DNA from 3 places in the Peribacillus sp. NPDC076916 genome. Region 3 is predicted to be linked to each of the others. Evidence: riboswitches for the same ligand, from Rfam matches in the RefSeq annotation. Region 3 holds a riboswitch; each other region holds the start of a gene.
What was found. Region 3 has a riboswitch for S-adenosylmethionine ahead of ACQKFG_RS03155 (methionine ABC transporter ATP-binding protein). Riboswitches for the same ligand answer to the same signal wherever they lie in the genome.

Region 1 (8,277 bases), on a different contig from region 3:
GAATGTTTTTTTGTCATTACCTTTGATTTTTTTAGTCACCGTTCCTGACATCACTCTTAAAAAAGCTATGTATGTCCTCGATTAACCTACATACCGCAGGAGACAGATATCGATCTTTCAAATAAGCCAGGTAAACAGTCCTTTCCAAATAATTTGAATCGATCGAGCGAATTGCAGTATTGGTTGTTGCAGCGGATCTTATATAGTTTTCCGGTAAAATTGTAACCCCAATCCCTGCTTCCACCAAACTGCAAGCCGTTTCAAGCCTTTCTATTTCGTATAGGATATTGGGAATTGCATTTTCATCCTTAAATGCTTTTAAGATATCATCTCTTGTTTGAAATCCAGTTGTACTGATGATCAATTCTTTCTTTGCTATGTCTTGGAAGGTGATGGACTCTTTTCCGTTTAAATCGTCATCTTTATGGATCAAAAGCATGAATCTTTCATTATAAAGGGGTGTGGACAGAATTTCATCGTTGTTGATGGGCTGGTTCGTGATGGTGAAATGAACATTATACCGATTTAACGAATCGAAAACCTTCTCTTCCCCTAATATTTCCCTGACTTTTATATGAATTTTAGGATAATTGATTTTAAAATTCCTGATGATCTTCGGGAACCAAAATTTGAATGATTCTATGGAACCTATTGATACGGTTCCGCTTCCGACATCCTTCATTTCTTTAAGCTCCACCTGCATATTATCGAATCTTCTTAACAGATCAACAGATCTCGTATAGAAAATCCCCCCTGATTCCGTGAGCTCAAGCCCTCTTGTATTGCGTTCCAAAAGCTGAAAACCAACTTCATTTTCTAATTTCATTATGGCATTACTTAGGGAAGGTTGTGATATATGCAGCGTTTTTGCTGCTTTTGAGAAATTCTTTTCCCGGACAATTGTAGTGAAATATCGAAGTTGACGAAGATCCATATATTCTCCTTTCTATAGCTTTAAGCTATAGATATATTGAAATTTTGTATTGGTAATTATATATTATCTCATTTATAATTTTGAAAAAAGATATTTCGGAATTTTTTAAATAAAGGAGAAATTATGTATACAAATCCGACTTTAAATTATTGGAATGGAAGAATTGATTCCCAATCTGACATGGACAGCTTCAGATACCACCAAAGAGTACGTTTGGCACCGATTTCGGAATTAGCCATCTCTTCCAATTCATCCAGGACCTTTGGATTGATTGGCTTCAAATGTGATGAAGGCGTCAAAAGGAATAAAGGCAGGATTGGTGCGGCAGAAGGGCCTGATCATATTAGGCAGTCATTGGCGAAATTACCCTGTCATTTACCTTCCCGAACCGAGCTGTTGGATGCTGGTGATGTAATATGTGAAGGTACAGAGATGGAGGCCGCTCAATCCCAATTGGGTTCGGCTGTTACCCGGATATTGGAGAGTAGAGCGATTCCTATCATACTTGGCGGAGGGCACGAAACCCTGTATGGCCATTATCTTGGGATTAGGGAATCCATTGGACCAAAAGCTAGCTTGGGAATCATTAATATTGACGCTCACTTTGATATGAGGCCTTATGAAAAAGAAAGTTCATCAGGAACGATGTTTAAGCAAATTTTGGACGAAGATAAAAATTGTGGCTATTTATGTGTCGGAATTCAGAAGCAGGGGAATACGAAGGCACTGTTTGAAACTGCCGAGAGAAGTAAGGTCGATTACATATTGGAAGAAGATTTGTCATTGAATGAAATGGATGAAACTAAGCGGCGGATAAATGAATTCGCTAAGGGATATGACTACATTATTCTTACATTATGTACAGACGTTATTGATTCAGCCTACGCACCTGGGGTAAGTGCTCCATCGCCTTTTGGACTGAATCCGAAATTGGTCCGTGCCATTATCAGGCATATCGTATCGAATGAAAAGATTCTCTCCTTTGATATCTCGGAAGTGAATCCTTCGTTGGATGAAAATAATAAAACCGTTACATTGGCAGCACATTTAATAAATGAGGTTTTACTTCATTTTAAATAATGAATGGCCTTACTAAAATGCCATCTCCGTAATCAACTATCTGTATTGAAGCGAAAAACCTTTTACAGCGCCTGACTGTCCATGAATCATTCATGGGCAGTCTTTTTTATGCCGCCAATTCAAGGATTTATGCTCCCGGGCTTTGTTCGACTAACCCTTTAATGTGTAAAGGAACCTACATGCGGCCTCTTCATTAGTAGATTAACCCATGAATCTGCAAGAGTTCAATACTGATACTTGTGGTCTTTTGGTTTATAATAACAAGCATCTAGCCTTATGAGGGGGGATTCCATGAATGAATATAAAGTAACGGTAAGGAATGGTAGTACCTTGATTTTGTCGGAAATCATTAAAGCTGAAGATGAAAGAGAAGTCCTTGGCACCCTTTTGATTTCCAGCGAATTATTTAATCAGCCATTTACCGACATCAGGATTTTAGAACGCTGATTTGTGCCTGCTTGTTCCATTTGTTACACTGTAATAAATCTTAATACGGTAGGCGATATTATGTGTGGACGTTTCACCCTTTTCACTGATATTGAGGAAATAAAAGATCGGTTTGATATTCAAGGATCATTTGATGAGGAATACCAATTCAGCTACAATATTGCTCCCTCCCAATCCGTGCTATCCGTCATTAATGACGGGGCAAGGAATCGACTTGGATATCTTCGGTGGGGACTCATTCCTTTCTGGGCAAAAGACGAAAAAGTGGGCTATAAAATGATCAATGCCAGAGCGGAAACCATTGCAGAGAAAACAAGCTTCAAGAATGCGTATAAGAAGAAGAGATGCTTGATAATCGCTGACTCATTTTATGAATGGAAGAAGACACCAGAAAGAAAAATACCGATGCGAATAAAACTGAAGAATGATGCTCCATTTGGAATGGCCGGTATATGGGAATCCTGGAAATCTCCTGAAGGCCTCAGCATCTACTCGTGCTCCGTTATAACAACCGTTCCTAATGAGCTGATGACCAGCATTCATGATCGTATGCCTGTCATCCTTAAACCAGAAGATGAAAAAGATTGGTTGAATCCATCCATTAATGATCCTGCATATCTGCAGCAGTATTTAAAGTCATTCGATTCGGAACAAATGGAAGCTTTTGAGGTATCGACTGATGTGAACTCGACTAAAAAAAATTCACCTAACCTAATACAACAAATTTGCTGAGAGGTCATTAGACCTCTTTTTATGTTAATTCCGTCCCGATTAACTGCATATGTCAAGATTCCTAATTAATCATTAAGAAGTGCATGGAAATACTTTAAAACTAAACCTTGCGAAAATAGACAAAATGCTGTACTCTTATATTTGCTTTTCAAAACGACTTCGATGTCTCTTTCAAAAACTCAGATTGGTTTCGGCAACTTTCCAACCTGGTGCTTTTCTGGCAGGCATCGTAATATTTGATAAATTATATAAATTTGATCTTCTTATCAAGAGAGACGGAGGGACTGGCCCGAAGATGTCTCGGCAGCGGACTTAATGGGAGTGCTGTGCCAAATCCAGCAGGCTGATTTTCGCCTGAAAGATAAGGAGGGTGTTTTTTATAAATTAAAAGACCTCTTCTTGTTGTTAAATAGAAGGGGTCTTTTTTATGCCGGCAGTTTTTTAGCTATAGCTCCATGACTGGAGAATCAAGTTCAAGTTGGTGTTATTTGCGAAAACTGTTAAAAGGATAAAGGCTATGACACATGTCATGGGAAAAATAAAAAGAGGTGTACATCATGAGTGCAAACAATAAAGGGAATCCATGGGCGTTGATTCCATTTGTCGTATTTTTAATTTTATTTATAGGGTCCGGGATCATCACTAAAGATTTTTATTCTTTTCCGGTGATTGTAGCCATTTCTATTGCATCAGCGGCTGCATTGGCAATGAATCGGAAAGAAAGTTTCAATCAAAAAGTTGATATTTTCTGTAAAGGTGCAGGGGACGCCAATATTATGTTAATGGTTATCATTTTCCTTTTAGCCGGCGCTTTTTCCGAAGTTGCGAATGGCATGGGGGCGGTTGAATCAACGGTGAATCTTGCCTTAGCCGTTTTTCCGCAAAATCTTTTGATGGTAGGGATATTCATTATCGCTTGTTTTATTTCTCTATCTATGGGGACGAGCATGGGAACGATTGTAGCCCTAGCACCTATCGGGGTCGGAATTAGCGAGCAAACCGATATTTCGCTTGCCCTTTCAATGGCGGCCGTTATTGGTGGTGCGATGTTTGGGGATAATCTATCCTTCATTTCAGATACGACCATCGCTGCAGTTCGAACACAGGGAACGAAAATGAAGGATAAGTTTAAAGTGAATTTTTTCATCGTTTTACCTGCGGCCATCATCACCTGTGCTATCCTAGGAATATTAACGATGGGTGAACAAGCCGACATCACCCAAAATTCTTATAATTGGGTGAAGATTCTTCCATACCTTTGCGTATTGATCACTGCATTGGCAGGAGTCAATGTGTTCCTGGTCCTTTCCAGCGGAATCGTCTTTGCCGGAATCATCGGCTTGGCTGATGGAAGTTATCAACCGTTGGGTGTCATTCAAAAAGTTGGTGAAGGAATGGCGGGAATGTATGAAATATCCTTCCTTGCCATATTAATTGCAGGTATGGTTGCTGTAATCAAACATAATGGTGGCATTGATTATCTACTCCAGCTCGTGACCCGAAATAGCAAATCAAAAAAAGGGGCGGAATTCAGTATTGCCGGGCTTGTTGGCTTGACGAACCTTTCCACGGCAAATAATACGATTTCGATTATCATTGCCGGGCCACTTGCCAAAAATATCGCTGAAAGGTATGGGATTGATCCGCGTAAATCGGCGAGCATACTTGACGTTTTTGCCTGTTGTATCCAAGGGTTGATACCATATGGGGCACAACTGCTTGTTGCAGCAGGGGTAGCAAAAATCTCTCCGATAAGCATCTTGCCGTATTCATATTACCCGATACTAATTGGACTTTGTGGAGTCGTGGCCATCTTGATTGGTTATCCACGGTTTCACTCGGATGAAACGAAGAAACGGACTTCTTAAAAAGAGGACAAAAATGAAAAAAACACCCTGAATCATTGGATACAGGGTGTTTTCTGTATGGGTGAAATCTTCGCATTCATGTCAGTATCAGTGTTCAAAAAGTAATCAAGGCAGTTTTCAATTCATCTGTTTGGTATTTCTTTTATTTATGGTATACCATTTTATTTATAACTAAAATAACTGCTTCAATCCGGTCCATATTGATAATGGTTTTGCGTGCGGCATTTGTCATGAATAGAGGACAACACCAACTAAACCAGAAAGTATAATTACATAAGCTGGGTGCCAGCGTAATTTCATCAGGGCAAATAACGATAATCCAAATACGAGTAATAAGCTTATCGTATGCCATGAAAAGTTAGGGGCTATCATATGATTGGAAAGTGATAAACTGATTGCTGCAAAGAGGATTAGACTAGTGACAATGGGTCTTAATCCATAAAACATGGATTGAATAACTGGATAATGATTCAATTTGCTGAAGAAGGTGGCTATAACGGTCACGAATATTATAGCAGGTAGCAAGATTCCGAGAGCGGATGATATGGCTCCTGCTAATCCAGCAGTAGAATAGCCAACGAGAATGGCACTATTGGCTGTGACAGGTCCTGGGGACATCCCGGAAATGGCGATTATATCGGTAAATTGTTGCGTCGTCAGCCATCCATGCTGTGAGACTTCCGATTCTATTACGGGAATCATGGCGTATCCGCCTCCGAACGATACAAAGCCGATAATAAAGAAGGTGCTAAACAACTCCCACAATTCCATCATTCTACCACACGCTTTCTTGAAAATTAGTTAGACCCTTTTTGATTTACCTATATGCCAGCACCCATGTAAGGTTCGAAATCATTTTCTTCTTTTGTCATATCTTTTCTGTCCAACTTGACATCGTATCCTAATTTTTTCTTGATGGAGATTGTCACAATACCCACTACAGCTCCTGCCACTATAACTATCACAGGGTGAAGAAAGAAGAGAACTGGAATTCCTGCTAATAAAATACAGAAAGTTGATTTGTCTACAACAGCCGTTTTTCCTATCTTGATAGCCGCATAGGCGATGATCGCTACTATGGAAGCTCTGATCGATATGAATGCGGATTCTATCTTCGAATTATCCTGGATGAAAAAATACAAAATGCCTAGGAGCAGGACAATTAAAAAGGTAGGCAATGAAACACCGATCATGGCTGCCATTGCCCCCCTCATTCCGGCAATTCGATGGCCGATAAAGGTGGCGGAGTTAATAGCGACAGCTCCCGGTACGGACTGAGATAACGCAAAAACATCCGTAACTTCTTCGCTATTCATCCATTTCCTCTTTTCGACCACTTCTTTTTCGATTAAAGGGATCATCGCAAACCCGCCTCCGAATGTGACAGGTGCTATTTTAAAAAAGGTCCAAAATAAATGGAATAGAGTTTTCCATTGTCCTTTCATTACATCAGTCACCTTCCTTTGCCGCTAAGTTTAAATCTTATTACTAACATATCAAAGAAAAAGGAATGGGTAAATTGCAACAAAATCATCGGGTATAACAAAACGTTATACCCAGAAGATTTATCCGTTTTATAAAGAATGCCGCCAATAATTTAATAGCCTCACTTATCAGGGAAGCAGCACTCTTTTTTCATTTCACCATTTACCTTTATGATGCTATCATTTTAATGAACTATCTAAAAACATGGAGGTCGTTTTCTTGAAATTAGAAAATCTAAAAATGTTTTGTTTAGTGGTGGATGAAGGAAGCATAAGCCAGGCAGCGAGGTTAAGTTTCCTATCTCAACCCGCTGTAACAAGACAAATCCATCAACTGGAAAATTATTATAACACTTTGTTATTCGACCGTGAGGAAGGAAGGCTGAGAGTTACAGAGGCAGGTAAGTTGTTATACCCTTTTGCAAAAGCTATTGTAAATGACTTCAACCATTCAAAAGAAGTGATTCAGCAATCGACTGGCAAGTACAATGCAAACCTCATAGTAGGGGCATCCTTGACTATTGGTGAGTATTTGTTGCCGAGCTTGCTTGGAAGATTCAAAAAACAACAGCCTGAAATAAAAGTGACATTAACGATAAAAAATACCCCCCGGGTTCTGCAGGATCTTACAAACGATGTCATTGATTTGGCCTTGGTAGAAGGGCTTGTGGAAAACAGCGATTTTATTGTAGACAAGTTCGCCGAGGACGAATTGATATTGGTATGTCCATCCGACCACCCCTGGAAAGACAGAAAAGAAATCCAGCTTGAGGAATTGGGGAATGAAAGAATGATTTGGCGTGAATCCATTTCAGGAACACGGCTTATAGTGGAAAACATGTTAAGGGAGCATGGGGTTTTAGAAAAAATAGAAAGCTACATGGAGATTGGTAGCACACAAGCGATAAAAAGTGCGGTTGAAGCTGGACTTGGAATCAGCATTCTGCCCAGGTTGACAGTGGCCAGGGAATTGGAGCAGGGCTTTTTGCGGGAAGTGGGTATTTCAAGAATAGATATAACTAGAAATTTATGGCTAGTCAGGAAAAACAATCGTTTTAATAAAATTGGGGTGTCTAAATTTGTTGATTTCCTTCAATAATAAGGAAGGATAGCCACTTTGGTTTACTATTACAATTTTTCAGCGTTTTCAATTTCGTGGTTAAAGATGTGCCCAAGGCCCCTTACCCTGAAAAAGTCATGGAAAATTGAATATACCGCATGATTATTCATAAAAGCTCTTCTCTATCGGGAGGGGCATTTTGTATTTGGATGTGCAGTTCACCGCTATACGAACTAACATTCGTTAATAAGTAGTTTATATATAAATAAAATTGAAGTTACTATTAGAAATAGGAAATATACTTAATGGCTAATTAATTATAAAATAAATTCATATTATTCTAAAAATTTATACAAAAAGAGTAAGTTTACTTCTTCGACAAAAGGAATATAGACATGATATCTGCTTATTCAAACGAGAAAGGGGTATGAGATGTCCAGAGTATCTATTATTAAAGGCATTGTTTCCGTTCCCATTGTTTTTGCTATGCTCGCAGGATCTTCTGTTACAAATGCTTCATCTGGTGAGCCAATGCCCGCAACATATGCAACTATTTCAGCAAATAAAGCATTTTATGAACAGTTGAATTTTAAAGACAAGGAAGATTTCAAGGATGCACATAAAGGGTTCATTGCACCCTTGAATATGAATCCAATAAAAAATTCAAAAGGT
Region 2 (8,277 bases), on a different contig from region 3:
CACTTAATAGATTTGAAAATGTGTGCGGGATTGCAGGTGATGTCGCGAACACACCAAGCTTCGCTCCTGGATCATCCGTAGCTTTCCAGTGTGGCAAATAGTGCAGGAATACTAGAGTTGCTCCAAGGATTGCGCCAATCATTTGGGCAACGATGTAACCGGGCACATCACTCCAAGGAAATTCCCCAATAATGGCAAACCCCACTGTGACTGCCGGGTTTAAGTGCGCCCCGCTTATGGAACCCACTGCAAAAACACCCATGGTAACAGCCAATCCCCACGCAATCGTGATAACGATCCAGCCGGCATCTTTTGCATAGGATCCCTTTAAGGATGAACCAGCCCCAATGCCTGCTCCGAATAAAACTAATATCATCGTACCTAACACTTCTCCCCAAAATGGAGTCATGAATAAACCCCTCCCCTGATAAATTTTTAAACCATGCCAACAAATAAAAGGAGATCCACAGCAGAACTATCTTCATAAAATAAATTATGAATAGATCTGTTGTGAATCTCCTAGTCTCCGTCACATATATTAACTTGTACAGTAAAATATACTAGGTTATGAAAACGCTGTCAATATTTTGTAAAGAATTAATCTATTTTTCTGTGTTTTTTTTAATTTCCCCTATTAAACGATATCCCATAATTCAGTTTTGGAAGTGGTAATTGATGACGCTCCAGCATCAAGGGCGTTCAGGACTTCATCCGAAGTACGTATGAGGCCGCCTGCAAAAATCGGTGTCTGCAACCGTTCCTTCACTTCTTTTATCATCCATGGCATGGCGCCCGGCAATACTTCGATATAATCCGGCTTGGTTTTCTGCACCAGCTTATAACTTTTCTCAAGTGCATGTGAATCTATTAAAAAGATTCGTTGGATGGCAATGACCCCCTTTTGCTTCGCCTTCAATATAACGTTTGATTTAGTCGAAATCAGCCCATATGGATTATATTCCTGACAAATGAATTCTGTCGCGTACTCATCACTTCTTATGCCATGGATCAAATCGACATGGTATATCATTTTCTTATTATGCTGCTTTGCCATCATACTTACGTTTTTCAATTGTGATATATGCAAATCAAGAAACACACCTATTTCATAGGAACTTTCTAAAAATCTTTCGAAATCCTTCATGCTTGCTGAAGCAGGCAAAATCTTCTGATCCATCATTATCCTCCTCATTCCCAGAAAAACTCAAAACTTCAAGTCATTTAGTATATTTTAAAGAGCTTGATTTATCAAACACATTTTTTTCATGACCCATATCACCATAACACTATCATACCTGGCACTCCCTTTATAGTTTTCGGCTAAGGATGTATGTAAACTCGATCATAAAGTAAGTTTTATTTTCAATGCACCTTCGACGAGTTCAAACGATTTAATTGTGCCAACGGGAATTTTCCTCACGATTTTCCAGGCGTTAACATTCATTTTGATCGTTCTTTTTTCAAATTCAAAAAATGGCGGTCTGTTAAATATCCTTTGGTTGATGAATTTCCTGTCAATTGGTTCCATTTCCACTAATTCAAATAAAATCGTTCTTTTTTCCACAGATACCGGTTTTAATGTAATCCGGAAAGCTACGTTTTTCTTAAACATCATTTTTTTCACTTCCGTCGTTCCGGAAAGCACGATATGTTTTGGCGTAATTTCGATTTTAATATCCTGACCATATGATTTACTTCTTATGATTTTCTCTATCATGGCTTCAGTTAAAGTTATCGTTATGCCATTTTTGAATGGACTGAATGTATTCATCCTTGCATTCCCCTCCTGCCGCTCATATGAATCTTCGGTTATAGCATATGCCGGGTTCCCTGATGTAGTAACACAGAACAATAATCGGTATATTCAAAATCTTGCACCTTCAACCCTTGACCTTTATAAAAACTACCTGTATAGTCATAATTAATTTAATAGACAACTCTTATCCAGAGAGGTGGAGGGACTGGCCCTTTGATACCTCAGCAACAGACTGATCATGTACTGTGCTAATTCCAGAAGTGTAAAAACTTGAAGATAAGAAGAGTATATAGCTTGGTTGCCAACACCTCTTCTTATTTTTAAGAAGAGGTGTTTTATTTTTAAAAGGAAAGAAGGAATGCAACATGTCCATCACATTAACGAAAGCACCATTCAGGGCCGATCACGTCGGAAGTTTATTAAGACCAGAACGTTTACATATTGCCAGAAAGCAATTTAAGGAAGGTACCATTTCAGCAGAGCGGCTTGGTGAAGTTGAAACCGAAGAAATCAATCGGATTGTCGAAAAACAAATTGAAGTTGGATTGGAGGCCGTGACGGACGGTGAGTTCAGACGAACATGGTGGCACTTTGACTTCCTCGAACATTTAAATGGAATCGAGGGATATGTGACTGAAAAAGGGCTCACGTTCGATGGTGTGGAAACAGAGAGATATAACGTTCGCAATACCGGGAAGGTTTCATTCAACCCTGAACATCCTTTCATTGGTGACTTCATTGAATTGAACAAAATCGTGAACGGACGCGCCATTGCCAAGCAAACCATTCCCAGTCCGAATCAATTATTTGCTGTAGGCATTCATAATGAAGACATCTACCCTGATATTGAAGACTATGCAAATGATATCATTAAAGCATATCAGCATGCTTTGAAAGCCTTTTATGATGCAGGTGTGCGTTATCTTCAATTGGATGATGTATATATTGCCAGACTTTCAGCTCCGGATTTCCAGTTCAAAGATGGAAAATATACGAGGGAACAGTTAATCGATCTTGCACTTCGCGTAATTAATGGCGCATTGGAAGGCAAACCAGAAGACCTTGTCGTCACTACACACCTATGTCGTGGGAACTACCAGTCGACTTGGGCGTTTGAAGGAAGCTATGCCCGTATCGCCCCAACTTTATTGGCAAAAGAAACAGTGGATGGGTTTTTCTTGGAATATGATGATCAACGCTCAGGGGATTTCAAGCCATTAGAATACATTCAAAATGGCGGTGCACGGGTCGTACTGGGTGTCGTTACTTCAAAAAATGGAGAAATCGAAGACAAGGAAGCTGTTAAGGCACGCATTGAAGAAGCCTCGCACTTCGTTCCTCTCGAACAATTATGCTTAAGTCCGCAATGCGGGTTCGCCTCCACCCATCACGGCAACAAGCTGACCGAAGAACAACAATGGGAAAAGCTGAAATTCGTCGTTGATGTAGCAAAAGAAGTTTGGAAATGATTTTTTTGCGGAGACTTTAATCCGTTCGAACAACCTAATCGGCATCAATATAAGCGTGCCGATTAGGTTTATAATAAAAGCGTAAAAGACATTCATCCCTAAATCCGAGAACAAACAAAAAAGAACGGCCACCAGCACGTCCCTTTTTTACTTGCAGCTTTCATCATCATCCATTTTCTTCACAAATATATCATCCGTCACCCTATCTTCCAGCTTGTTCCTCAAGGCCAATTCCGCGGCCTTCCCATCACTAGGCGACCCGTCCGAGAAATACATCGGAAACAACGAGAAGAACATAACATAGAAAGAAAAATAGATGAATTGATACCAGATCACCGAGCTGTCCAGGATATCCTGATACACTAAGCTATAGATGATCAGCATGCTGACTAAATTAAAGATAGCCCCTCCTAAATAGATCAGCGTATTCGTCAATCGATTATCATGTTTCAATCCCTTGAACTCGCAAGTCCCATTCCAAAAATAATATTTCCTCACCTCCATGTTCCGAAAGGCAAACAGTTTATTGCCACAACCGATCAAGATTTTCTTTTCTGATCCCCCAAAGATCGTGACAAAAAAAATATGCCCGCTCAAATGTATCAGCGTAACGATCGGCATGATCAAAAAAAAGGAAAATAGAAATTTAATGATATCAGAGAGACCAAACATGTTTATGCAACCCTCCTTACCTGAGCAATTTCTTATCAGATGCTACTCTGATACCCTGCCCACATTCGTTATAACTAGTAAATTTTCACAGTAGTGATATATCGCTTACCACAAGTGCTATTGTTCACCTTCTGCTTAATCCGGGTTGTTTCCAGGTTTTTAGGCCTGACTCCAGCTTAATTCAAAGAAACAGGCTACCTCCCTTCCGAAAAAACTCGGAAAAGTGATAGCCTTAACATCTTCATTAACGATTGGGGGTGTGAAGAATTTCTTCGTTGTTTTGTCCTGGCCTCAAGCCTGCATGTTTATATTCAGGGGTGAAAACCGATGTTTTGATCGGGCATGCGATTTGCTTCTGGACATTTCCTTTTCCGTCCGGTACCTCGACGATCATTCCCCTCTCCTTCAATTGGGGGTGTTCGGCCGCTTCAGTGAAGGTCAGAACTGGTTCTGCGCAGGCTTCGAAATCAGCGAATATTTCCTGCCATTCATGAAAATCCCGTTCAAGGAAAGCCAGTCGGACGGCCGTTTTAAACCTGATTCCGCTTTCTTCATCACTTTTGGTGCTCAAGTCATACAATTCGGGTGCACCAATCGCTTCACATAATGCTTTTCGAAAAGGGGGCTCTAGGCTTCCTACCGAAAAATAGCGTCCATCCTTCGTTTCGTAAAAGTCATAAAAGGATCCTCCGTTCAACATCAGTTTTTCTGGTTCAAGCTCGAGGCCCCCCTGTAAATTCAGGGGGGCGGAGATGGCATTCAACGCAAAACTGCAGTCGGTCATGCTGATGTCGATTGCTTGGCCGAATCCCGTTCTTTCCCGGTGAATGACTGCAGATAATATACCGATAACAGCATGCAGAGATCCTCCGGCAAGATCTGCTATTTGGGTTCCGTTTTTTGCCGGGCCGTCCTTTTTTGTACCGGAATAGCCAGATAATCCCGCAATCGAAATATAATTGATATCATGTCCCGGTCGGTCTTTATAGGGACCGGTCTGGCCGAAGCCCGTGATGGAACAGTAAATCAGCTTCGGATTGATCCATTTTAATGCCTCATATCCCAGCCCTAGGCGTTCCATGACACCTGGACGGAACTGTTCAATGACGATATCGTATTCCTTCACTAGATTTTTTACGGATTCGATTGACTCAGATTGTTTCAAATCAAGTGTGATCGACTTTTTCGATCTGTTAAGATATTGGTTCACACCCCATGAATCCGTTGCTCCCGGCCTCTCTACCTTCAAAACATCCGCTCCTAAATCCGCTAGCATCAAAGTGGCAAATGGGCCTGGCAGTAACGTTGAAAAGTCCAATACTTTTAAATGAGTCAATAATGTCATCAGCCGTACACCTTCCCTTTCCATTGGAAATAGTAAAAGCTTTCCCCGTCGTTCTGTACATGCAATTATGCAGAGTTTACGATTATCATATAACACCGCCTGTCATTTTTGTATAAATATCCATTCAAAAAAATAAACAGCCAGGAATCAGCTTCCTGGCTGTTGTTAATGAGCCTATAGAAAACAAGTAAAAGCCGGACAATTTAAAACTACATTGTCCGGCTGATTTTACTTTAAGCTTGTTCATTCATATTTTTTGTCAAAATCAAATTCTACTTCATCAATTTTAACGAATTTAGTTTTTCTTACCAGTTTATAGCCAAACCATAGTCCAAGGAAAAGCGGGATTCCCAGGTATGCAGCTATAACACTGCCCCAATCGATTTGGTCTGAGAAAAATGCTTGGATATTTTGGGACAGGATGACGATCATGCCAATTAAAATGGCAAAGATCGGTCCAATCGGAAACCATAATGCCTTATATGGCAGCTTCTCCAATGAATGGCCTTGAGCGATGAATGCTTTCCGGAAACGGTAATGGCTGATGGAAATGCCGAGCCAAAAGATAAATCCTGTAATTCCAATGGCATTCATTAACCAAATATACACTTTACCATCCCCGAAAATGGAGGCCAAAAAGGCCAGCATGCCGATGGAACATGTCAAAATCATGCCTGCAACCGGTACTCCGCGTTTATTAAGTTTTGCAAAAATGCGCGGTGCTTGTCCATCTTTTGCCATTGAGTATAACATACGCGTTGATGCATATAGGCTTGAGTTACCTGCAGATAATACCGCGGTTAAAATGACGGCATTCATAAGCGAAGCGGCAAAGGCCACTCCAGCCTTTTCAAAAATGAGCGTGAATGGGCTTACCATGACGTTATCACCTTGTAAACTTGAGTTCGTATAAGGGATAAGCAGCCCTATAACAAATATTGCAAATACGTAAAAAAGCAAGATTCTCCAGAAGACACTCTTAATGGCCTTCGGTATATTCCGTGCAGGATCTTCACTTTCCCCGGCAGCCACACCAACAATTTCGGTACCTTGAAAAGAAAAGCCAGCCGCTATGAACACGATGAAGACACCCATGAACCCACCCGGGAAAGGAGCGTCATCGACGGTGAAGTTTTTAAAACCTACTGCTTCGCCGCCCATAATGCCGACGATCATTAGAAGCCCGACGATTATAAAAATAACGATGGCTGTAACCTTTATGAAGGAAAACCAATATTCCCCTTCACCATATCCTTTAACGGATAAATAATTCAAAAGGAAAATGAGCACCAAGAATGATGAACTCCATAACAATGATGGACTATTCGGAAACCAGAATTTCATGATCATTGTCGAGGCTGCCAACTCTGCCGCTATCGTCATCGACCAATTGAACCAATACGTCCATCCCAAGGCAAAGCCAAATGCCGGATCGACGAATTTCGTTCCATAAGTACTGAATGAGCCGCTTGTCGGCATAAAGGCTGCCAGTTCCCCTAAGCTCGTCATCACAAAGTAAACCATTGCCCCAACTAAGGCATATGCAAGTAATGCGCCGCCTGGCCCAGCTGTATGGATGGCTGCCCCGCTGCTAAGAAACAGACCGGTGCCAATAGCCCCGCCAATGGAAATCATCGTTAAATGGCGGGATTTTAAACCGCGTTTTAGTTCTTGTCCTTCTTGCTGGGGAGGATGTTGAACGATGTCATGTTCTTGTTTTGGTATCATAATTTTCATCCCTTTCTATATAAGCGCTTTCATATATGGGAAATCCATTTAATAAATTTTCCTATTTCATAGACTTTCAAATAGATCTAATTTACAATTCGAATTCCTTTTCTGAATATATGCAATTTTCATGCCAAATTTATAAAACGCAATATTCAACAAATAAACAAAAAAAACGCCCTTACTAGACAAAATATTTTGCACTTTACGCCACGTTTTTTTGCACTTTATGCCATGTTTTTTTGCACTTTTATTCATTTGGTTCAATTTACATACATTCCAAATATTACTATAAGAATATATTCAGAGAATATTTCTACCAAAAACCATTTTTCTCCATTTTATTCCTTTAAATGTCATATTTTTTGCAAATTTTCTCCATTTGTAAATAATATGAAACGGTGTAAAAATGAGGTTATTCTCATGAAGGAGTTGAGTGTTATGAAAGGTAAGGTATTTTTAGGAACTGCACTATCTCTCGGTCTATTATTTTCTGCTATTCCCCATCAAGAAGCTTTAGCGGCAAAAAATGTGTTAAGTGTTGAAAAGTACAATAAGCATAAGGATTCGCTAGAATTCAAGTCTGGGAAACTTACGGACCCATCAAAGCAAACTGCAGAAGATATCATTCTTACCTTTTTTGATGAAAACAAAAAGTCTTACAAGCTAGAAAAGCAAAAGGCGAAAGACTCCTTCACGATCCAGAAAGAAAGCAAGGATGAACTAGGCAATACCGTCCTTAAATTGCAACAAACCTATAAAGGCGTACCTGTATGGAATTCCACACAAGCAGTATTGATTGACACTAAAGGTGTATTGACGGTCGTGTCCGGTACGGTTGAAGCCAATCTAAACACGAAATTAGGGAAAAAGGCTAAAAAAGGCATCAGTAAATCCGAAGCTATCAAAATAGCTGAAGCGGATCTTGGGTTCACTCCTGCCTACGAACAATCACCTGAATCCGACCTGTATGTATACGCAAATGAAGGTAAGGCCGATTATGTATATAAAGTCAATTTGAAATTCTTAAGTCCCGAACCAGGAAATCATAATTATTTCATATCAGTCAAAACAGGTAAAATCCTGAATAAATTTAATACACTAGATGAAGTGACGGGGACCAATTCCATCGGAACGGGCACCGGCGTCTTAAACAATACCGTGTCATTGAACACTACCTTATCCAACGGCCAATACTATTTACAGGACAATACACGCGGTAAAGGCATCTATACTTATAATGCCAATAACCGTTCAAAATTGCCTGGTACTCTCTTTTCCAACACGACAAATGCTTTCACTACTTC
Region 3 (8,277 bases):
AACAGCCGTAACCTTTTTATCATAAATCTTGAATATATGATCCAACACTAACTCTGCCATGAAAAATCCCCCTTTTAAACTCCTGGATTACTTGTACCAATTAACTATAGTCTAAGCCATCGGATTTGAAAAAAGTATGGGCACATTGCACAAAAAAGGGTGATATTACCTGTTTGCATTGAAAATTAATCATTCAGTAAAAGTATCAAGTATGCAGTAAGGGCATGACGGAAGTTTCTAATATCGAGACCAGTTCTTTCAGAGAATTTATCGATTCGGTATTGTAAGCTGTTCCGATGTATATAAAGCTGTTTGGAGGCATAGGTGGCATTTGAATTACATTCGATATACGTTTTAATCGTTTTGATCAGTTCTGTATCCTGCTTGGTCTTGCCAAGAATCTCATTGATATACCACTTTGCATCCTTAAAGGATGGATCCTTTATTAATGAGTGAGGGATGATGTCTGCCAAATCAGCCACCTTTAGGTCCGGCAGATGCATCTGTGACAAACCAAAACACTTTTTCTCCTGAGTCCAGTGCTGATGAAGGTCTTGATTTATAGGGTGAAAGCGCCCGGTGAACATACGGGTCTTTACATAAAAGTCACTTTCAAGCGTGGAAGAAATGGCGATTAGTTGTTTAGTTGATAAAGATTCTTCTTCGTCCGTTTCAATTAAGACTCCTGCCGTTTCATTTTCCCAAACAATAGCTGCCTCAGATGGAACGAAAGCGAGGAAGGCTTCTTCAAAATCGGTGTTGGAAAAATCAGCATGAGTCAGCTTGAAATGAAGAAATCGAACATTCTCCCAGCTCGTTAAAGGCAATGGTGCATTCGGTTCGGATAAAAAAGTTTTCCATGATGAGTCTGGATGTACATTGAAGTTATTCGGGTTTATGGAAGGAGCAAAAAGCAGTTCCAATAAACGGATTTCTTCGTCTGTGATTTCTGAACGGGGAATGCCAAGAATACTTCTTGAGTCTTCGAACCAAACATAGTCAGAAATTTCATCAGTATCCATTTTATTGGTAAGGGCATTCGGGAATTTTTGTTTAAGATTTTCAAGCATCATTTCCACCTTCTTTCTCCCTTTCCATATCATTATAGCGAAAAAGAATAAAGTTCAAAAGAATAGGATATTGCTAGTTTTTCCGGGAAGGGATAATCAAAGAAAAGTTGCAAGTTTTATTAATTTTAGGAAAGGGTATTGCGTATGCTTTATGGAATATCGTTAAAAAGAGGAGGGAATCTTTTGAACATATTATTATTGGGCGGTACACGGTTTTTAGGCAGGTATTTAGCAAGAGCTGCGATAGAGAAAGGGCATGAAGTCACACTTTTTAATCGTGGAAGCGATCCTTATGTCTTTCCCGAAATAGAACAGTTAAAAGGGGACCGCGATGGAGATCTGGAAATGTTGAAAGGGAGACAGTGGGATGCAGTCATTGATACATCAGGATTTATCCCTCGAACTGTATCTAAATCTTGCAGACTGCTTAATCAAGTTAAACATTATACATATATTTCAAGCATCTCAGTTTATAGTGATCCAACCGAGCCAGGAATTGATGAAAATGGAGAGGTTCATATACTAAATGATGATAAAGCGGAAGAGATCACCCGCGGAACTGCTGGACCGATATACGGTGAATATTATGGACCGTTAAAATCATTAAGCGAAAAAGCAGCTGAAAAAGAACTGCCGGGGAAAGTTTTGTCCATTCGTGCGGGGCAAATAGTGGGTCCATATGATTACACTGACCGATTGCCGTACTGGCTTAAAAGAATAGCGGAAGGGGGAGAAATTTTATCTCCTGGACGCCCTGGACGTCCAATCCAAGTCATCGATGCAAGGGACTTGGCTCAATGGATCATCCAAATGATAGAAAAAAGTATGACAGGTACATATAATGCCGTTGGACCGGATTATACACTAACTATGGGGCAATTACTTGAAGGCTGCAAAAAGGTAACAGGAAGTAATGCTGACTTTACATGGGTATCTGAAAAGTTTTTAGATGACAATAAAGTGGAGCCGTGGGGAGAGATGCCTTTATGGATACCAGAAGAATTCCCTTTTCCGGGAGCTAAGGAACCTCTGAATGGTTTTTTGGCTGTCGATAACAATAAAGCCATCAATAATGGACTAACATTCCGTCCCCTATCAGAAACCCTCGAAGAAATATGGAATTGGGAAAAGGGACGTCAGGAATCTGTTGTTAGAAAAGCAGGTATCCACAGACAACATGAAAGTGATCTACTTGGATTATGGAAACAGACAATAGGCTAGAAACCTTCTTTTATTTTATAGAAGTACTGAAGGCAAATTAAGTGTGCTTGGTGAAAAGGATGATTTAACCAAACAATGTGAAGGAATTAAAAAAACGATGGGGTAAAAACCCCATCGTTTTTTTAGTACATGGATCTGCTTGCATGGTTCGTGAGGATTTCAAGGTTTTCCAAGGCGGCCGCCACGTTGTCCTTAATGAAAGGCCTGCTCCCAATAAGGGGAAGCAGGCCTGATTATTTGATCAATTCATCCAGTCTGGTTTTCCGAACCCGGCAAATTTGTCATCGATGACTTTTTCGAACTGGTCGGATTCCACTACTGATTTAATATCCTTTGCAAATTGGGAGTCTACATCTTTTGTATTCACTGTAACAACGTTTCGATACATATCCGGCATTTTTTCCAAAACAAGGGCATCCTGGAGGTCCATTTTCGCTGCAAGAGCGAAGTTGCCAGGGACCGCTGATAGGTCAACACTGTCTGTTGCCCGGGGCAATTGAGCGGATTCCAATGGTTTGAGTTGGATGTTTTTTGGATTTTTCGTTACATCCTTTTCAGATATTTTTAAAGGGTCGACATCTGGATCGACTTCAATCAACCCTTCATCCACCAGCACTTTAAGTGCACGTGCGAGGTTAACCGGATCATTGGGCACTGCAAGGGATGTACCGTCTTTAATTTCTTTCAATGATTTATACTTGTTCGAATATATGCCCATTGGTGCTGTTGGAACTATGATAAGGTCGGAAAGCTCTAAATCATTTTCTTTAGCGAAGTTATCCATGTACACCTTATGCTGGAAGAGGTTGGCATCTATCGAATGGTTGCCAAGGGACTTATTCGGCTGGATATAGTCGGTGAATTCGACAATCTCTACATTGTATCCGAGATCTTCCAGACCTGGTTTGATGGCCTCTTTAACCATATCGGCATAGGGCCCGGTAGTCGCCCCGATCTTCAATTCTTTTTTGTCTTCAGTTTTTGGGGATGCATCATCACTCCCGCATGCTGCCAAGCCAAGGGCAAGTGCACAGACTGATAATAACGAAGCTATTTTCTTCATTTGAAATTCCTCCTGTTTAATGAAATGTATTGAATCATTGAAAAATGACTGATCCCTATCGTTTGTTAACTATGTATGAGGCCTTGTCACCAACCATTTGAATGATTTGCACAAGGCAGATCAGCACGACGATCGTCGTGATCATGACTGTGTTGTCATAACGGTAATAACCGTACCGGATGGCCAGGTCGCCAATTCCGCCCCCGCCGATTGTCCCTGCCATCGCTGAGTAACCGATAAGCGAAATGGTCGTTAATGTCAGTCCTTGAATGATACCCGGTTTTGCCTCTGGAAGAAGTACATCCTTAATGATCATCCATGGAGTGGCTCCTACGGCAATTGCAGCTTCAATCACTCCTCTGTCTATTTCACGTAATGCCGTTTCAACGATTCTTGCAAAAAAAGGTATTGCGGACACCGACAGGGATACAGAAGCCGCTCTCGGCCCTATCGTCGATCCAGTTAGAAGATCCGTTAAAGGAAGGAGGGCGACCAAGAGAATGATGAAAGGGATTGAACGGACAATATTGACTGCGAATCCTAGAGATCGATTCACGATACTATTTTCAAAAAATAAATTCCTTGTTGTTGTAAACAGCAATACTCCAAGCGGTAAACCGATCAACAGGGCTACTGCAAGGGAAACACCGACCATATAAATCGTTTCAAGAAAGGCTTTATTAAGATCAGGTAAAATATTGACGATGGAATCAAGCAGTGACATGTTTTAGCACCTCCACAGAACTGGAACGATTTTTTATATATTGCAATGCCGAATGAACTTGAGCGGCATCGCCTATTAACTCGATGATTAAAATGCCTAAAGGGACATCCTGGATATACTCAATTTTACCGTGTAAAATATTCCCCTTTACTGAATGGGATTGGAGAGCATCCGAAAGGATCGACTCACCAGCGGTTTGCCCTTCGAATTGAATTTTAATGATCGTACCTTTACTTTCATCAATCAAGTGCGGAGGGAGTGCGAAATCCAGAACACTGCTAATGAATTGCTTCGTTAACTCCTGCTTAGGCTGTGAAAATATTTCATAAACGGGACCTTCTTCAATTACACGGCCATCCTGCATGACGGCGACACGGTGGCATAGTTCTTTGACCACTTCCATTTCATGTGTAATCAACACGATGGTGATGCCAAGCTTACTGCTTATCTTTTTCAATAATTGTAAAATCGCTTTTGTAGTTGTTGGATCAAGTGCTGAAGTCGCTTCATCACATAATAGAACAGTGGGGTCATTTGCTAAGGCACGGGCTATGCCTACCCGTTGCTTCTGTCCACCGCTAAGCTGCGCCGGATAGACATCTTTCTTATCGCTGAGCCCTACGATTTCCAACAATTCCAATACACGTAACCTGATGGCATCCTTCGACCGATGCGCGGCCTTTAAGGCGAAAGCGACATTTTCATAAACGGTTTTTGAACTGACCAGTGAAAAGTGTTGGAATATCATTCCGATTTTTTGCCGTTGTTTACGAAGTTCTTTACTTGATAAAGAGGTTAAATCAATGCCGTCGATGATGATATTTCCACCTGTCGGACGTTCAAGCAAATTCAAGCAGCGGAGTAATGAGCTTTTTCCAGCTCCACTGTAGCCGACAATTCCATACACTTCGCCAGTTTGAATGGTTAAAGATACGTTATCCACTCCGATAACTCGGTTTTTCTTCGAGACGTATTCCTTTCGGACTGAACGGATTTCAATCATGAGCTTTCCCCCTTAAACATTAAAAAACTGCCCCTATCATTCAGAAAGAGGCAGCGAAATTATATCTCGTCTTATCTTTCAGAATGCAATCATTCTGCAGGAAGTGGCACCGTTCCCTAAGGGCGGTTGCCGGACATCACAGGGCCTGATCCCTCCGTCACTCTCGATAAGTAAATTATTATTTTAAAATATTTCAAGTTTTTCAATATAATCTATATTATTTGTAAAATTCGACAATGTCAATCGTTTCTGAAATTTTCGGGGTGATTTTTTGTTATTAAAATTTAGTAAGGTCCGTTAAAAAAGGGCAATTATGCGATAATCCAGCATTTTTGTCCAGGTTAATTATTCCAAAATTTCCTTGTCAAAAGAGTGAAGTGGTAATACATTTATTATAGTAAAGTTAAAAAAAGGAAGATGAAACTATATTTGTGTAATGATGGGGAGGCAATTGAATGTTAGAGATTAACACGATAAATGATGTGGTTTGTGTGAACGGGACTCCTGGCGGGAACAAATCCGGGATGAGTGTTTATGTCTTTTTAACGGATGGTCTATTGATAGATACTGGCGCACAGATTTTATTGGAAGAGCTCATTCCATTCTATGAGTCCGCAGACTTCGACTCAGTGGTCCTGACTCACTATCATGAAGACCATACCGGGGGCGCTGCATGGATACAGGAAAATAAAAAGGTCCCGCTTTTCATTCATCCGATGTCGGTTGAGGTTTGTGCAAAGGATGCCGTATATCCTGAATATCGTAAAATTTTCTGGGGAAAGAGAGACGCCTTTAAAGCTGAACCGGTAGGGAAGGCCATTCATTCACGCACCCAAACGTGGGAGCCGATTTTTACCCCTGGTCATGCAAAGGACCATATGGTGTATTTGAATCACAGTAATGGCATGCTCTTTTCAGGAGACCTTTTCGTAACACCAAAAACAAAGCTTGTCTTACGGGAAGAGTCTGTCCCGGTCATCATCGATTCCATTAAAAGGTTACTTCAATATGACTTCGGGGAAGTGTTTTGCTGCCATGCTGGGCATGTCCCTGATGGGAAGGACATGTTTCGGAAAAAGCTCGATTATTTGGAAAACCTACAAGGTGAAATTTTACGCTTGCATTCTCAAGGGCTGACCGTTCATGAAATCCAGCAGGCCGTTTTACCTAATCGCTATCCCCTTATCGAGATATCTGGGCATGAATGGGATTCAGAGCATATCATTACATCGATATTAAAAGAAAATATTTTAAATGTAAGGGACAATGGAACTATTTGAATGCTATTTCAATGTTTTCTATTTGTCACTCAAACAACTTCCATAGGGGGAATGCAGTGCAAGCGGGAGATGAACGGGATAAGTAAAAAAGGGGAGCCCTCCTTAAGAGAGCCCACCTAAATTATTTATTTTCGTTGGGATCTGTTTCATCATAAAAATCATGTGCTTCTTCGATGTTCTGAAGGTTAGCGACTTCATACACATTTCCGCCTGCCATTCCTTCATTGATGATACGGTCGATATCCAGGTAAACGGAGTCCTTGCCATCATATTCGGTATCCTTCAAAAATGTCATTTTTTCTTTATCCAAAATTAATCCCTCCTAGCCTTTTCTTTAGTTTAGGCAAAGGAGCTTTTTTTATTCTGTATAAGGATTTCATGAATGTAAAGAAAATTCATTCATATACATGGAAGATCATTAAATCATGTACCATGCTTTTGAGTTTGGTTTCATCTGTTTCGGAAGGCGGGTTGTCTGTCCACTCGATGGAGCCATCTTTATGATACAAGGCTTGGACTGCCTTCTTGTTGAAATAAAAGGAAATTCTCCATCCCGGCAGATTTTTATGCAATGGTGACCATTGAAAATGAGTGATCATATGTATTACCTCCATATATACAGTTTCTCATTTAAGTATAATGGAAAACGGCAGCTGGAGGTGTTATTTTATTGTCAGGTTGGGAAAAGTTAATTCAATGAAAAGATTTTTTAAATGCAAAAGCCTGTTTGTTTCAATTTCCACTTCATCGAATTGCATGGGCTTTGAGTTCACTTCATATATGAAGAGCGAACCCGATTCGTCTTCCCCTATATCAATGGAAAACTCTCCGAGAAACCCGATTTTTTTCGAAAGTATCTCTCCGCATTTTTGGGCGATATTCGCTAATTTTTGATTCAGGCTTCTTGATTGCAGGTCTTGATAAGGAAAAAGCTTACCCCCTCGGGGAGTGTGGGTGGTGATTTCCTGGGTTTGTGACATCCTTACCGCTTTGCCGGTCACTTTATAAAAACCTTTTTCATAATGGACGAGAATCCGGTAATCATAACGATGTCCAAAAAGTTTTTTTGGTCTGATCGCCTGTTGAGCAAGATAGCTCCTTTTTAATAAATCCCTTTTTTTTGTTTCCCAGAATGATGCGAAATCCGGGAAGGACTCACTATGCTTCAAGCTATTGAACAATAGTGTACCATCATCATTTTTGATTATGGTATAAATGCCTTTCCCTTGGCTTCCTTTGCAGGGTTTAAGGTATATATGCCTGTAGGTCTCCAGGAATGAATAAAGGCAATCGCTGTTTCGTAAGACCGTTGTGGGCGGAAGGTGTTTTGTGAGGAATCCATCTTCATTTAATGCTTCGAACATTACATATTTATCTATAAAACAGGGGTTGAATAGATGCATTCGGGAATCTTTAAAGTGTGTGATAAGATGTTGGAATTCCTCTGACGCCTCATAGCTCCTCGAAGGGATACGGTTATAGACGATGTCAGGGAAAGGTACTTTACATTCGATCCACTTGTTTAAAATGGAGGAAAAAACATACCCTCTCAACGAATCGGGATGAAGGGCATTTCCTGTGAATACATACGCCAATATTCCATGTTTTAATAAATATAATGATAGGTCCCGAAAAAGGGTCAGGTTTCCACCCAAACCTGATTCCTTTTTGGGATTGGAAACAGTTAAAATTCCGACGGCGAGAATCCGGTTACCGGGATATATCGTGATTGGAATTAGGGGTTGATTCGAATGGTCCTTTTTATAGCTGATTTCCTCTTTGGCAGGGCCGGCGAAAAGTTCAGCATTCTCATGATTGTGGTACCAATTTTCAGTGGGGCTATCGTAAAAAATGTTCATCGCGGTACACTGATTGATTTCGTAATCGTCTGTTCCGTAAGATAAATGGCATAATCA

Region 1: it holds a riboswitch for S-adenosylmethionine, as region 3 does, so the genes downstream of both, ACQKFG_RS19770 (Na+/H+ antiporter NhaC family protein) here and ACQKFG_RS03155 (methionine ABC transporter ATP-binding protein) in region 3, are expected to answer to the same signal.
Region 2: it holds a riboswitch for S-adenosylmethionine, as region 3 does, so the genes downstream of both, ACQKFG_RS13740 (5-methyltetrahydropteroyltriglutamate--homocysteine S-methyltransferase) here and ACQKFG_RS03155 (methionine ABC transporter ATP-binding protein) in region 3, are expected to answer to the same signal.

What each region holds. Positions count from the first base shown of each region.
Region 1 is NZ_JBNNIU010000007.1:130,454-138,730, reverse strand. It holds gene ACQKFG_RS19790 (LysR family transcriptional regulator) at 32-934, opposite strand; gene hutG (formimidoylglutamase) at 1,058-2,014, shown strand; gene ACQKFG_RS19780 (hypothetical protein) at 2,306-2,461, shown strand; gene ACQKFG_RS19775 (SOS response-associated peptidase) at 2,522-3,193, shown strand; SAM riboswitch class I at 3,454-3,561, shown strand; gene ACQKFG_RS19770 (Na+/H+ antiporter NhaC family protein) at 3,751-5,061, shown strand; gene ACQKFG_RS19765 (chromate transporter) at 5,290-5,835, opposite strand; gene ACQKFG_RS19760 (chromate transporter) at 5,883-6,506, opposite strand; gene ACQKFG_RS19755 (LysR family transcriptional regulator) at 6,766-7,644, shown strand; gene ACQKFG_RS19750 (alkyl/aryl-sulfatase) at 8,038-8,277, shown strand, end outside.
Region 2 is NZ_JBNNIU010000004.1:20,774-29,050, forward strand. It holds gene ACQKFG_RS13725 (MIP/aquaporin family protein) at 1-409, opposite strand, end outside; gene ACQKFG_RS13730 (glycerol-3-phosphate responsive antiterminator) at 635-1,177, opposite strand; gene ACQKFG_RS13735 (hypothetical protein) at 1,343-1,771, opposite strand; SAM riboswitch class I at 1,938-2,039, shown strand; gene ACQKFG_RS13740 (5-methyltetrahydropteroyltriglutamate--homocysteine S-methyltransferase) at 2,122-3,225, shown strand; gene ACQKFG_RS13745 (hypothetical protein) at 3,373-3,897, opposite strand; gene ACQKFG_RS13750 (CaiB/BaiF CoA transferase family protein) at 4,142-5,242, opposite strand; gene ACQKFG_RS13755 (amino acid permease) at 5,486-6,970, opposite strand; gene ACQKFG_RS13760 (M4 family metallopeptidase) at 7,412-8,277, shown strand, end outside.
Region 3 is NZ_JBNNIU010000001.1:620,888-629,164, reverse strand. It holds gene ACQKFG_RS03180 (ABC transporter ATP-binding protein) at 1-60, opposite strand, end outside; gene ACQKFG_RS03175 (PucR family transcriptional regulator) at 186-1,070, opposite strand; gene ACQKFG_RS03170 (NAD-dependent epimerase/dehydratase family protein) at 1,254-2,291, shown strand; gene ACQKFG_RS03165 (MetQ/NlpA family ABC transporter substrate-binding protein) at 2,533-3,354, opposite strand; gene ACQKFG_RS03160 (methionine ABC transporter permease) at 3,410-4,078, opposite strand; gene ACQKFG_RS03155 (methionine ABC transporter ATP-binding protein) at 4,065-5,081, opposite strand; SAM riboswitch class I at 5,150-5,254, opposite strand; gene ACQKFG_RS03150 (MBL fold metallo-hydrolase) at 5,537-6,361, shown strand; gene ACQKFG_RS03145 (hypothetical protein) at 6,483-6,671, opposite strand; gene ACQKFG_RS03140 (YheE family protein) at 6,757-6,960, opposite strand; gene ACQKFG_RS03135 (YheC/YheD family protein) at 7,024-8,220, opposite strand; gene ACQKFG_RS03130 (YheC/YheD family protein) at 8,217-8,277, opposite strand, start outside.